Regions from separate parts of the Bacillus sp. 5w2 genome, predicted to be linked through region 3. Evidence: riboswitches for the same ligand, from Rfam matches in the RefSeq annotation. Region 3 holds a riboswitch; each other region holds the start of a gene.
The links. Region 3 has a riboswitch for lysine ahead of ACXY7N_RS04000 (aspartate kinase). Riboswitches for the same ligand answer to the same signal wherever they lie in the genome.

Region 1 (3,291 bases), on a different contig from region 3:
TTGTATTTGTATTTTATCACAATTCTGATTTTTTTCAATCCTAGTTTTCCGATATATTTTATTTATTTTATACCACCATTTAGAGGCCGTACAATTCTTACCTCAAAATCCAGCAAGAGAAAAGTGCCTTGCTGCCTGTAAACGCCCAATTGATGGGGACTAATAATTAGTGGGGAATGCCCACACTGATTATAGTTTCACTTTATAAAAAAGGAATTGCCCCTCAGAACAACTCCCTTTCCTTACTTAAACAAGTTCTTTAATACGTATGCGATCGTTCCCAATAATATTTTCATATGTTTCACGCTCTACAACAATTTGTGATGTTCCGCCTTTCGCGAAGACGACAGCCGGTCTACGAATCCGATTATAATTATTTGCCATCGAGTACCCATATGCCCCTGTACAAGAAATCGCTAGTAAATCGGCAGAAGCCACTTTCGGTAGAGTAATATCCCAAATCAACATATCTCCACTCTCACAGCACTTCCCAGCAATCGAAACGATTTCCGCATTCTCATCATTCCCTCGATTCGCTAACATCGCTTCATAACGAGCGTTATATAAAGCTGGTCTTAAATTATCAGTCATCCCACCATCCACTGATACATATTTCCGAATACCAGGAATGTCTTTCACAGATCCGACTGTATAAATTGTCGTTCCAGCATCACCTACAATACTACGGCCTGGCTCAACCCATATTTCTGGCAATGGATAATTACATACTGTAAATTGTTCTCTCACTGCATTTGTTACAGCTCGCACATATGTCTCAAGAGTTAATGGTGTATCTGACTCTGTGTAGCGTATTCCGAATCCTCCGCCCACATTTAGCACTTTTACTACATAGTTCGTTCGCTCTCTCACTTCTTCTAAAAATTGATGAAGAACTTCAATCGCTCGAACAAATCCAGCCGTTTCAAATATTTGCGATCCGATATGTGAATGAATTCCTAACACATTATAATTTGATTTTTGTAAAGCAAGTTCAATTGCTTGCATCGCTTGACCATTCGAAACGCCAAATCCAAATTTCGAATCATCTTGACCTGTTGTAATATATTCATGTGTGTGCGCCTCTACTCCAGGCGTTACACGAACTAATATGTTCACAAATTTCCCGTGTTGCACTGCTAAATCATGCAAAATTTCTAATTCCAAGAAATTATCTACGACAAAACAACCAACATTAGCCTGAAGAGCCATCACGATTTCTTCTTCTGTTTTATTATTGCCGTGAAAATGAATACGCGATGCTGGAAATCCTGCTTGAAGCGCAGTATATAATTCTCCTCCAGAAACAACATCTAATGACATATTTTCTTCACGAGCTACTCGGCACATCTCCATGCACAAGAACGCCTTGCTTGCATATGCTACTTGATAAGAGAAACCACTTTCTTTAAAAGCACGATGAAACGCGCGGCACTTTCCTCGAATAGACTCTTCATCGTATACATAAAGTGGTGTGCCGTATTGTTTTGCTAGCTGCGTCGTATCGCACCCTCCAATTTCTAAGTGTCCTTGCCCATTGATTCGGCTCGTGCCGTGTAAATACATTTGAATTCCTCCCTTATTTCCTCTAAAACTCATAACCCCAATCTTCTATTCATTGCAGCACGCTTTTAGATAGACAAAAAACGCGCGGAACAATGTTCACACGCGTTTCTTATTAGGAAAAATATATATTGAAAAAATAAACGAGTTGTTATCTCCTCAAAATAAGAAACCGCATCAACATCTCCAAATAGCTCTCCATAAAATAAATCTTATGACAGTACTACATTTATTCAATGCAGTCCCAATATATGAATAAGATGGTTATTCTTATATTTCGGCAATAGTCCCTTTCAACCTATGATCACAGATTCCATTAAATCTCCCATAGCTTACTCTTTCCTATCGCGGCCTCTACCTTTGAGAGTAGATGAGGTAAGTCTATTTAATTTTCAAACATCTAATTGTTGCTATTAACAATACCAAAGGACCATTTTATTTGTCAAACAATTTTTTATATTGTTTTTTTACAGTTTAGTTTTGTATCATCTGGTAAGCGCTTTACTAAAATCTTTGTCACTTCCCATTCGCCTTCTTCGTTATTAAATATAATCGTTACCTTCTCAAATGGTGGAGCAATTTTCCCAGCAACTCGTTCATACTTCGTCACTTCAATACTCGCTTGAAATAAATATGTACCGCTATACACTTTTTTTAAACTAATAATTTTAGGGCATTGATAAGGCTTCAAACTCCCATATTGTTTTTCAATCGCTTTATTTATTTTCGGAAATAAAACAGAATAAAGGGCATCTTCCATAAGAGGTGCATCATATTGGGCTACTGACACACTCGGTGAAGCAAAAAGTATAACACTACTGCATACTATAAAATATAATAATTTTCGCATTATAACCTCCGTATTATTACACGATTCTTTCTGCGCACGATAATTATCATACATAGAAACTCCGTTTTATTGTCTCCCTCTGCCCTTTTTCTACTCAATTATTATAAAAAAGCCCACAACTCTCTTTTATTTTCGTATAATGATACTCATAGTATAATAAACATAATAACAAAGGACTGTTCGTATATATAAAATGAGGCGCTAATCAAACCGGCCCACAAGAACTGTCATGCTTTTAGGAGAGGAGTATATTATGCTACAACGTCTGTTTCCAAAACTGCGATTCGCACTCATTGCAGTCGTTTTATTATGGATAAAAACATATATTGTGTACAAGCTAGCATTTGATATTAAAATTGATAATTTCTTTGAAGAATTTATGCTTTTTATTAATCCGCTAGCTGCGTTACTTTTATTTTTCGGTTTTGCTTTATTCGCATCTAAGCACCGAAACAGAATTATAATTGGAATCAGTTTTATACTGTCCTTTATTTTATTTGGAAATGCAATGTTTTATGGGTTTTATAACGATTTCGTTACGTTCCCAGTTTTATTCCAAACAAATAATATGGCTGATTTAGGGACGAGTATAAAAGAACTCTTTACGTATAAAACATTACTTTTATTTGCAGATGCAATTATTTTAATGTTTCTTTCGCGTAAATTTCCGGCATTTTGTGACAAGACGCCGCTTTCTCGCTCTGAGAAGCGAACTTTCTTTAGCGGTGTAACAGCTTTATTAGCACTACAAATTGTTGTTTCAGTTATTTATAAACCACAAATGTTCTCACGCTCATTTGATCGTCAAACAGTCGTGAAAAATTTAGGTTTATACACATATCATCTATTTGATATTACACTTCAATCTAAATCTTCGGCTG
Region 2 (3,291 bases), on a different contig from region 3:
CCAACTATTATTTCACTTTCTTACGTGGCAGTTGGTCTTGTCGTTATTATTTCTATTTTCATTGCTGTTCGCAATCATTCCAAACATTCTAACGCATCGACCGCCGGATATCCGAATGATCAAAAGCAAATGCTACCATAACGATAAAAATACCGCCCGATATACTTCGAGCGGTATTTTTTATTTTTCCATTCTCCAATTTATCATTGTCTCTGTAGTGCCAATTCTTTTCATATGTAATTTCTCTAATACACGAATCGATCCATCATTTTCTAGAAGTGTCTCTGCAATAATTGTTTCTACCTGTTCTGTTTGAAAAGCCCAATTTATTAATTCTCTTACAGCTTCTGTTGCATACCCTTTATTCCAATATTTCTCAATAAATCCATAACCAATTTCTACTGTATGTTCCTCATTTGGTTTCCCTTTAAACCCTACATCACCTAGAACGATGTCATCTTCTTTTCGAATGACATACCACGCGCCCCAAGGTAATAAATCCTTATCTTGCTTTATATTTTCTACATGCCCTACAATATGTGGACCACTATTATATCCTTGCTCGTTAGCAACGTGAATACTCTCTTTTGTACACGGCACTATATAGAGCCTTTCTGTTTCTAATTTCATGTTGATTTCCCCTTTTCAATTAAACAATACCTCAATTTTATCAGAAATAAAAAGAATATTCATTCTATTTATCAAATTTATACTTATTCTTTGAAACGAATTTAAGGAATAATCCTCTTTTAATAGTTATGTCGAATTATATTTTCAGAATTTTCTTTTATTTTTAAAGGGTTTTCCAATATTTTTTGCGAAACATTTGTATAACAATTTCTTTCTTTATTTTTTGTTACATAACAGTAGGTTCGGGTGGAGTTTTGCAAGCGTTTCCTATACAATAACCGATATTTTTTGACTTTTCCTAACAAAATATCTTGCAATATATTCAGAAACTCATTACAATTGCCATATATTAAAAATCTTAGCAATATATAAAATCCTCATCAATCCGATGAGGTAGAGGTTGCGACTTTTAAAAGTAAAACGGACGAGACACTGAGAATGTCCCTGACTTCGTTTGAAAGGAAAAGTTGCCGAAGTTTATATTTCTTCTCTGGAAGTATAAGCTGGGGCTGTCTCCGAAAGGAACAGAACTGTCACGTTTACAAAATTACCGTGTAAACGTGGGGTGCTATCTTAACGGAAGGGTATGATGGGGTGGTTATTTGTGAAACGTTCCGCCAAATTCCTTTGGCGGTTTTTTGTATTTTTCTCCCCCGCTCCTTCCTAACCTACAAGAAAAGGAGTGTTGAACATGAATAGCGCAACAAATCAATCTACCTCTAAAACGCAAACTACACAAGGACAGGGTGAATTAAAACGCGGATTAAAATCTCGTCACCTTACGATGATTTCTCTCGGTGGTACAATCGGTACCGGACTATTTCTTGCTAGCGGTGGTGTTATCCATTCTGCTGGTCCTGGCGGTGCATTAATTGCATACGCCGCAATTGGAATTATGGTTTACTTTTTAATGACAAGCTTAGCTGAACTCGCAGCTTACATGCCTGTTACTGGATCTTTTAGTACGTACGCAACAAAGTTTGTTGATCCATCACTTGGCTTTGCACTTGGATGGAACTATTGGTATAACTGGGCCATTACAATTGCTGCTGAACTAGCTGCTGTAACATTAATTATGAAATTTTGGTTCCCAGATACTCCTTCTCTTATTTGGAGTGGATTATGTTTAGCTATTATTTTCCTTTTAAACTATTTATCTGTTAAAGGGTTTGGTGAATCTGAATATTGGTTCGCACTTATTAAAGTAGTTACTATTATTATCTTTTTAATTGTCGGCTTCATGATGATTTTTGGAATTATGGGCGGCGAATCTGTTGGCTTTAAAAACTTCACTGTTGCAGATGCACCATTTAATGGCGGCATTATGGCAATTATCGGTGTATTTATGGCTGCTGGTTTCTCCTTCCAAGGAACTGAATTATTAGGAGTAGCTGCTGGTGAAACTGCTGATCCAGAGCGTAACATTCCAAAAGCAATTCGCTCGATCTTTTGGCGTATTCTTTTATTCTATATCCTTGCGATTCTCGTTATCGGTTTATTAATTCCTTATACGACTGAAAGCCTTGCTGCAAGCGATGTAACAGTAAGTCCATTTACACTTATTTTTGAAAAAGCGGGCGTTGCCTTTGCTGCTTCTGTTATGAACGCTGTTATTTTAACGGCAGTACTGTCTGCTGGTAACTCTGGTATGTATGCATCAACTCGTATGCTTTGGGATCTAGCTCGCCAGGGAAAAGCACCAAAGTTTCTTGGTAAATTAGATAGCCGCGGTGTACCTGTTAACGCATTAATCGTAACGTCAATTGTCGGTAGTATCGCTTTTATTGCCTCATTATTCGGTGACGGTGTTGTATACATTTGGTTATTAAACGCATCTGGAATGTCTGGCTTTATCGCATGGGTCGGAATCGCAATTAGTCATTACCGTTTCCGTAAAGCATATATCGCTCAAGGTAAAGATTTAAAAGACTTACCATATAGAGCGAAATGGTTCCCGTTCGGTCCAATCTTCGCATTTGCACTTTGTGTCATCGTAATTTTAGGTCAAAACTACGGCGCATTTATGGGCGAATCAATCGATTGGAACGGTGTACTCGTTTCTTATATCGGTTTACCACTTTTCTTAGTACTATGGTTAGGATATAAATTTACGAAGAAAACGAAAGTGATTCCACTTGATAAATGTGAACTAAAATAAAGTAAAACGAGCAAACAAATTTGTTTGCTCGTTTTTTATTCCAATGCTTCTCCCTTCCCTATTGCTCCTGTTTTTGCAATAATAAAGGAAATATAAATAAAGGTTGGGATACCATGAACATTCGTATTACTGATGAAGCAAAAGCAGCTATACATAGATTAGAACGTGAAGACAAAAAGATCATTCGCATTAGAGGAACAATGACAAACTCTTGTAGTATTTTCGTTGATGTGGATTTAATTTGGGATACATATGATGCAGATGACGTTGTATATGAAGATGCAGAGCTTATCGTACAAATGGATTCATTCACGAAAGACTACACTGGTGATACGGTGAAACTTGATTATAAGACGACTGGTTTTAGTATTACGACTCCGAGTGAGACTTTGGTTTATGGATTGTCGATTAAAAAATAAAAATTGTTTTTATTTGACCACCGAGGTGAAAACATGGGTAAATATGTTCCGTTGAAATTTTTATTTAATGAAGAATTAGCAGAA
Region 3 (3,291 bases):
AGTTCATGTCCATGTTCATCTCGCTCAGCAGTATTATGTATTGTAAATGGCACTTCCTTCCCCCGCTCAGAGAAAAACATACGGAATTTCGATGCAATTTTTAATATTAATTTTACGAAAAAAGAGCCTCCATAAATTTCATCCATCTTTCCTTCCCCTGTGAAACTATTATCTTCTGTAATCGCATACCGCTTCTGTAATTCTGGATGAAGTTTTTTATAAGTATCTCCTAGTAATCTCTCATAAATATTAGCCATACATTATCCCTTTCTCGTCCTCTTGCAATTTTTTGCACTTGGTAAATTAAAACTATTTATATAACCAACAATCGATAACCCTATCAGTAGGATATTTAATGTAATTGGATTAAACGGCTCTGTAAAGCTTACGATATTCGTAAATCCTGCCGCTATCATTAAGGCTATTAACATAAAAATATGTACGATAAATACTTTTTGTTTTGGAAATGGCAACAGCCATATGACACCAAAAATAATTTCTAGCAATCCAATTATTTTAAGTACAAAAATACTATGTTCAGTTGAACCAATCATCACAGATAGCATCTTTACTTCTTCTGAATGAGTAAAAACTAGTTTCGGCACTATCCCTTGATACATCCATACAAAAGCAAATAAAAAACATACGAGCCAATATGTCATTGTTTTTCTAATTAGTAATCTAGGATGAAGTCCCTTTTCTAACCATAATTTTAAAGCATCAAAACTCCAAGCTGTCGCCCAACCTAATAACGGACGAAACATATAGGAATCTATTACACTCCCTATACGACCAAACCTCGTATCATAATCATATTGCGTCTCAAAATGAATGTGTTCTTCGGTCGGTGTATACTTCCAATAACCACGCCCTATTTGAATAAGAGATAATTTACTATCTGTCCAAAATTTTAAAGAAGAAATTCTTTCACCCGTTTCTTTTCTTATCTCACCTATTGATTCCCCTTCTCCAGCTATTTCAAGTCCAAATCCGATCTTTGTTTTATATAAAAACTTCTGTGGTTCTCCTTCTTTTTTCTCTAAATAAGAAATTTCAGTAAAGCGGGCATCCCACTCTGTATGTATATCTGGTTCCTGCGTATATTCCCATAATTTCTCCATTGTTGTGTTCATTTCTGCCGAAACATAAATAGGCTTTTCCCTCTTCATTCTTCCACCTCCAATGCACTATAAATTTAATGTACATGCAATGAATTTATTTTGCTACATTTTTCACAAACTTCCCCATAAAAAAGAAAGAATTTTTAAAATATATATAAAACACTTGATTCCCCGAAAAATTTAAATTATTATAAAACAAATGTTACCAACAACTTCATAAATCAAACACTCTCGCCTAAAACGTGAGATAGAGGTTGCGATACTTATGAGTAGTCTAATGGAGACACAGAGATGTCTATGAACTTAGATGAAAGGAAGTATTGCCGAAATTGATAAATTTCTCTGCATTTATCAATTGGGGCTGTTTTCGAATAGAAACAGAACTGTCATATGTACAGACGTGTACGTATGAAGAGCTATCTACAAAAAAGAGATATCATTTTTTATGATATTCCTTTTTTGGCGGTTTTTTTATTAGCTCCGTTTTCTGTTTCCCTTTTCCTGTAACAGCACCATCCTCACTTATTTGAGATGGTGTTTTTTGTTTGTCTTTCTGGTAACTACAGGAGTATTGGGATTTATATATTTCCTAATCTATTCTTAAAAATAGACGAAAGAAGGAATTTGTAATGGAAACAATTGTTCAAAAATTTGGTGGCACTTCTGTCGGAAGCGTCGAACGCATTCAACATGTAGCAAATTTGATTATTGAAGAATATGAACGAGGTCATAGCATTGTCTCTGTCGTTTCAGCAATGGGAAAAAGCACGGATGAACTTGTCGCACTCGCTAACGCTATTACAGAAAATCCAAGTAAACGTGAAATGGATATGCTTCTATCTACAGGAGAACAAGTAACTATTTCATTATTAACGATGGCACTGCAAGCAAAAGGCTATCATGCAATTTCATTAACAGGATGGCAAGCTGGTATTACGACAGAATCTGTACATAGTAATGCACGGATTACTGACATTCATACAGATCGTATTCAATCTTATCTTGCTGAAGGCACGATTGTTATTATAGCTGGGTTCCAAGGAGTCAGTGAAGAATATGAAATTACAACACTTGGACGCGGTGGCTCTGATACAACTGCTGTTGCATTAACCGCTGCACTGAAAGCAAAAAAATGTGATATTTACACGGATGTGACAGGCGTATACACGACGGACCCACGAGTTGTAAAAGACGCTTATAAATTAGATGAAATTTCTTATGACGAAATGTTAGAACTTGCAAACCTCGGTGCTGGTGTATTACACCCGCGTGCGGTTGAGTTTGCTAAAAATCATAATGTCGTTTTAGAAGTTCGCTCAAGTATGGAACAAGAAAACGGAACAATTGTAAAAGGAGAATGTAACATGGAACAACAATCAATCGTTAAAGGTATTGCATTTGAAGATAATATTACACGCGTCACAATGAAAGGATTGGAACAAGGTGCACTTTCAACAGTTTTCTCTACATTAGCAGCGGCACATATTAATGTAGATATCATCATTCAAAGTATTACAAATGAAGGAACTGTTCACCTCTCCTTCTCAATCCACTCTAATGATTTAAGAGAAACTTTAGAGGTATTGGAACAAAATCAAGAAACACTACACTATGAATCTGTAGAATATGAAAATCATTTAGCAAAAGTATCAATTGTAGGATCAGGTATGGTATCTAACCCAGGTGTCGCTGCGAATATGTTCACTACTTTAAAAGAAGAAAATATTCATATTAAAATGGTAAGTACATCAGAAATTAAAGTGTCTGTCGTTATTGACCGCCTTCATTTAGTAACAGGTGTGGAGGCACTGCATCAATCATTTATGGCGAAAGTTGAGCCTTTGGTTCAGATGAGTTAATTTTACATTTGGATTACAGCTTACAAACCCATATTAATCTATTTCCTTCCTATATAAATAGAAAGCTGTTTGCTTTGTATAGAGTGACAAGAAAGTTATTTACAACAATCGAGCCATTTGCGTACAGGATAGGAATATTTTGTGGGAAACTCGAAGTTATTTTATCGAATAGCAACTACATTATCAAATTCTTGAAATGATAGCATTCACGAAATAAAGTTCGCGCATATTTCAATAGTAGAGGATTTAGGAAGTGTTGTTCGTTAACAAGGTGTTATATACTATACCCGAAAACACTTTGTCACATTTTC

Region 1: it holds a riboswitch for lysine, as region 3 does, so the genes downstream of both, lysA (diaminopimelate decarboxylase) here and ACXY7N_RS04000 (aspartate kinase) in region 3, are expected to answer to the same signal.
Region 2: it holds a riboswitch for lysine, as region 3 does, so the genes downstream of both, ACXY7N_RS29225 (amino acid permease) here and ACXY7N_RS04000 (aspartate kinase) in region 3, are expected to answer to the same signal.

What each region holds. Positions count from the first base shown of each region.
Region 1 is NZ_JBTIWT010000002.1:318,668-321,958, reverse strand. It holds gene lysA (diaminopimelate decarboxylase) at 247-1,563, opposite strand; lysine riboswitch at 1,744-1,925, opposite strand; gene ACXY7N_RS05945 (DUF3888 domain-containing protein) at 2,015-2,410, opposite strand; gene ACXY7N_RS05940 (LTA synthase family protein) at 2,664-3,291, shown strand, end outside.
Region 2 is NZ_JBTIWT010000030.1:29,498-32,788, forward strand. It holds gene ACXY7N_RS29215 (sulfite exporter TauE/SafE family protein) at 1-141, shown strand, start outside; gene ACXY7N_RS29220 (GNAT family N-acetyltransferase) at 181-630, opposite strand; lysine riboswitch at 1,017-1,209, shown strand; gene ACXY7N_RS29225 (amino acid permease) at 1,322-2,788, shown strand; gene ACXY7N_RS29230 (iron-sulfur cluster biosynthesis family protein) at 2,902-3,207, shown strand; gene ACXY7N_RS29235 (DNA alkylation repair protein) at 3,241-3,291, shown strand, end outside.
Region 3 is NZ_JBTIWT010000001.1:791,380-794,670, forward strand. It holds gene ACXY7N_RS03990 (DUF4166 domain-containing protein) at 1-257, opposite strand, end outside; gene ACXY7N_RS03995 (DoxX-like family protein) at 261-1,169, opposite strand; lysine riboswitch at 1,362-1,548, shown strand; gene ACXY7N_RS04000 (aspartate kinase) at 1,751-2,980, shown strand.